One region of the Terasakiella magnetica genome, then DNA from elsewhere that is predicted to be linked to it. Evidence: riboswitches for the same ligand, from Rfam matches in the RefSeq annotation. Region 1 holds a riboswitch; the other holds the start of a gene.
What was found. Region 1 has a riboswitch for glycine ahead of gcvT (glycine cleavage system aminomethyltransferase GcvT). Riboswitches for the same ligand answer to the same signal wherever they lie in the genome.

Region 1 (2,474 bases):
TTACCGTCTTGATCCGCAATTTCGGTATGTGCACGTGCAGGCGCACGACCCAATGGTTTGATACCCACACGTTTGCGCGAAACACCTTCATTCAGATGTTTCATCACCACGTCATGACCGGGAAAACCGCCTTCTTCACGGCGGCGTTTACCCACGGCCCAGTTAAGGGACCCTTCAATGGGGGAGGTCGTGGTATCAATGTCTGAGCCATAGAGGCATAAGCCCACTTCAAGGCGCAAGGAATCACGCGCACCAAGGCCGATGGCTTCGACTTCATCTTCCCCTAAGAGTTTGCGCGCCAGTTCTTCACATTGTGCTTCAGGTACGGAAATTTCATACCCATCTTCACCCGTATAGCCGGAACGAGACACCAAGCACGGGATGCCTGCAACCTCAACTTCCGCCATATTCATAAAGATCAATTGATCAATACCGGGAGCAAAACGGTTAAGCACTTCAGCCGCTTTTGGTCCTTGTAAGGCCAAGAGCGCACGGTCTTCTAAAAGCTCAAGGCTATGGTTGGGCAGGCTTTTTTCAATATGGGCGAAATCGGCTTCTTTACAGGCGGCATTAACCACTAAATAAAGGTGATCACCGCGATTGGTCACCATGAAATCATCACGAATGCCACCCTCATCATTCATCAGTAATGAATAGCGAATACCATTAACAGGCAGGGCTTTAATCTCACTAGGCGTGAGTGTTTCAATCGCGCTTTGAACATCATCGCCTTTTAAGAGGGCTTGACCCATGTGGGAGACATCAAAAAGGCCGCAAGCCTTGCGGGTATGGAGATGTTCATTCTTAACGCCAAGGGGATATTGCACAGGCATATCATAACCTGCAAAAGCCACCATCTTGCCGCCAAGCTCAATATGAAGCGCGTGCAAAGGAGTTGTTTTTAAATCATCGCTCAAGGGAGGTTCCTTTCTTGAAGAGACGAGACCAATTCACACTGGCAAAAATGCGCCAGCACTTGGCCCCTCTCTGTCATGGAACCTGAAAGATTCCCCCACAGCTTGGCTCAAATACACGAGCCTATGCGTGTAGGGTTTCCTCGTCGGTGGGATGGCATATAAACGTGCAATCCACTTTCCAGAGTCTCATCGCCCAGCGGTCCAAATGCCTGAGAGTTTAGCAGGGGCGCTTGCTCCTTCGGCGGGCGACCATATCTTGTCGCCTCTCTCCCGCATGGGGTCATATGATGTGGGCTTATTCTACAGACGGGCAGGGCAAGGGTCAATTAATGAATTATTGCAAACCCATTTAGCGTTGTGTTTGGCGATGGTTATAGGCCATTTCTTCACGGCTGAGCTGAAAACCGATATAGATTTCGTAGTTCGATCCATCGGTTGCGCCGTTGGTAACGATGGTCAGATCAACAGGTTCATCGCGCACTTCGTTTTGGGTCAGGTTACCGGGAAAGGCTAGTTTCATGGGGAAGGTGCTTTTTTGCAGGACTTTTTTATTATCATCAATCACGGCAATGAAATAGCTGAGCTCAGCTGAGCGTGACTGATCAGCAGGCCCGCGTTTTGCGGCAATGACAGGGGCAACTTGGGCGGTGATGGCACCGGCGCGGGTGTCATAATCCACATCATAATAACATTGGCTCAGCACATTGGTGACTTTGGCTTCAAAAAGAACGTCGATCAAATCACGACCCGGCCCTTCTTTAAATTTAGTCAGCTCAGCTGCATTTTTTAAGACGGTGACACGCGGGCAGGGTTCTGGTTTTTCTGCGCGCCAGATTTTCATGGAGTCACAGGCTGTAAGGCCAAGGCACAGGATTGATGCCACTAGCGTGAATTTTGCAAATTTCATCGACTTAAAGACTCCATGAAGTAACTATTCTTTCAGGGCAACATACCCATAAAAGATCGATCAATCAATCCAAGCTATGGGCTAATGCACCAAATTTTGCCAAGGCGCGCGATCTTGCCCATGGGTTGGTCAAGCTCTTGGCGGATTGTAGCCCGATCATAAAGGCTTTTTGGGCTTGTTTTATATCTCCGGCCTTTTGGTGGAATTTGACCAGATCGCCTAATACCCAGACCCGTGAAAAAACGCTTTTGATCTCTTCCATAGCCTCATCGGCCTCGCGTTGTAAATCTGCAGAAGAAGAGGCAAAATCATGTTGCTTTGAGGCATAGGCCAAATCCCACAGATTGCGCGCCTTGATACGATCATCACTGATCATATCAAGGATTTGATAGGCTTGATCAGCATGTTTGCTTTGGCGTGTATCACTCACAATCTGAATGTAGGTCTGGGCAATATTAGACAGTGCATAGTTTTTGGCAAAAGGCAGTTTAACGGCCTTGGCAATGATGAAAGCTTCATCCAAGACCTGAAAGGTTTGGGCTGATTGGCCCGCAAGCCACAAGGCGCGCGCCATATCAGAAAGGATGACACTGCGATAGCGTTTGGCTGAAATTCGCTCAATGGTCGTGCGGGCCGCTTCAAAACGTTTC
Region 2 (2,474 bases), on a different contig from region 1:
GGGGATAGAAACGCGCGTCTTCGCATGGATAAAGCCCCTTTAAGTGCAGGAAAAATGGCGAAAAGAGTGCTTAAACATGGCGTGTGGCTATTGATCTCCACTTTCTTTGCACTATCGTTTCTGTGGTATTTTGATGATGCCTTTGTGGTGACGCAAAATATCATAGATGGCGATATTTCAGGCTGGATTCTGGTGACTTTTCTCACCCTACTTGGCATGACCTATTTGATGGCGGGGCTGGCGCGTGAACAGGTGTGTTTATACATGTGTCCTTATGGTCGTTTTCAAGGTGTGATGGTTGATGAACATAGCAAGCTCGTCACCTATGAAGATTGGCGCGGTGAAGCACGTCAAAAGCCGGGTAAAGAGCGGGACTTTACCAATCGTGGTCATTGTGTGGATTGTACTTTGTGTGTTCAGGTCTGCCCAACGGGGGTGGATATTCGCGAAGGTAACCAGATGGGCTGCATCGGTTGTGGGCTCTGTATTGATGCCTGTGATAGCATGATGGAAAAGTTTGAACTGCCTAAAAAGCTGATTTCTTACGATTCTCAGCATCATATTGCACAGCGCGCGGGCCAAAAGCCCGTGGAGCTGAGCAAGCCAGCTTTATTAAGGGCGCGAAGCTCTGTTTATCTTAGTATTCTGCTTGTTACAGCCGTGTTAACGCTCTGGGGCTTTTCTGCGCGTGAGATGACGAAACTAACCGTGCTTAAAGACCGTGCACCGTTTTACGTAAGGCTCAGTTCCGGTGACATTCAAAACGCTTATACGGTGCGTATTCTCAATAAAGAAGATCAAAAACGCACTTTGCGCCTTAATGTTCAAGGTGACTTCCAGCCAGAATTAAAGCTGGTTGGGCAAGAGGGAACTGATTTTAACATTGAAGCAGCAAGCGTTGTGACCTTTAGGGTCTATGTTAAAGCAAACTCTGTGACGGAGGATTCCCAGCCTTTAATCTTTGAAGTGCTGGATGTAACAAGCCATGAGGCAACTCAAGTCAGGTCTGTTTTTCACGGCCCTTCTTGAAGAAAAAAGGGATGTATGTATTGCGAAATAATGTGGGTGGTCTCGTTGCAATATTTTCATATGGCTTGAAAAAGTTTTTGACATTCTTGTCACGTTTCACTTACCGTAGAGACGGTGAGCAGGGTTTTGGCCTTTTGTTCACCTTATATATCAATTTCTCATGAAATTCCTGTGGGAGAGACAACGTTACAAGTTGTCGCCGAAGGAGCAACCGCCCCGGAAACTCTCAGGCACATGTACTACAGGAAGATGAGACTCTGGAGAGAGATCAGGCAAAGACCTGATCCGCCGAAGGTTAAGTCTGAAAATTGTAGTGTCAAATTGGCACTGTTAAATCGGGCACTATCTCAGGTAAGCAGGACAGAGGGGGCATCATTTAACCAAGCCAGTATGGTTTGATTAGGAAGGTGCCTTTTGTTGGATTATTTACACCAACGTCAAAAATATTCTGATCATAGCAATCTATTGATTGAAGCCGATTATGCACATTTGAGCTCAATGGGGCTTTTCTCTATTGCTCGTGTTGAAGATATTGGCGCAATTAAAAGCGCGAAAGCTCTAAGTAAAATTTATCCCCTCGCATGTGGTGAAATTGTTGCCGCGAACGCAGAACTCGAAGATAATCCCCCATTGGTCAATCAAAGCCCTAAAGGCGATGCATGGCTATGCAGGATTAAATTTTTCGATGCCTCACAACTCGATGACTTGATGGACGCAGATGCTTATCAAGCTCTGATAGCTTAATAGAAAGGATCTATAGATGACCTTTAAACCGACATCTTACCAACCCTATGACTTTGCAAACCGCCGCCATATCGGCCCGTCTCCGGCTGAAATGAACGATATGCTTAAAGTGGTTGGTGCTGATAGCCTTGAAAGTCTGATTGATGAGACCGTTCCGGTTGATATTCGTCAGTCTGAACCTCTTGAATGGGGTGAGGCCCTTTCTGAGCGCGATACGCTTTATCACTTGCGCCAGGTTGCTGATAAAAACCAAGTGCTGACCTCATTGATTGGTCAGGGTTATTACGGCACCATGACACCGCCTGTGATCTTGCGAAATATCCTTGAAAACCCGGCTTGGTATACGGCTTATACACCGTATCAGCCAGAAATCAGCCAAGGTCGCTTAGAGGCATTGTTGAACTTCCAAACCATGGTTTGTGATTTAACCGCCCTTGATATTGCCAATGCATCCTTGCTTGATGAAGCAACGGCTGCGGCAGAAGCCATGACTATGGCGCAGCGTTCTTCAAAATCAAAATCCAAGACATTCTTTATTGACGAAAATTGTCATGCTCAGAATATCGAAGTGATGAAAACGCGTGCTGAGCCGATTGGGATTGAAGTGATTGTCGGTAACCCTGATACGGACCTGAATGCAGAAGAGGTCTTTGGGGCGGTCTTTCAATATCCCGGTACATACGGTCATGTGCGTGACTTTA

Region 2: linked by a shared signal. The riboswitch ahead of MTBPR1_RS15630 (glycine cleavage system protein H) and the one ahead of gcvT (glycine cleavage system aminomethyltransferase GcvT) in region 1 are both predicted to bind glycine.

Annotation. Positions count from the first base shown of each region.
Region 1 is NZ_FLYE01000003.1:21,460-23,933, forward strand. Features, by position in the region: gene gcvT (glycine cleavage system aminomethyltransferase GcvT) at 1-917, opposite strand, end outside; glycine riboswitch at 986-1,101, opposite strand; glycine riboswitch at 1,105-1,200, opposite strand; gene MTBPR1_RS04130 (hypothetical protein) at 1,267-1,824, opposite strand; gene MTBPR1_RS04135 (peptidoglycan-binding domain-containing protein) at 1,889-2,474, opposite strand, start outside.
Region 2 is NZ_FLYE01000047.1:14,065-16,538, forward strand. Features, by position in the region: gene ccoG (cytochrome c oxidase accessory protein CcoG) at 1-1,029, shown strand, start outside; glycine riboswitch at 1,192-1,281, shown strand; gene MTBPR1_RS15630 (glycine cleavage system protein H) at 1,447-1,773, shown strand; gene gcvP (aminomethyl-transferring glycine dehydrogenase) at 1,790-2,474, shown strand, end outside.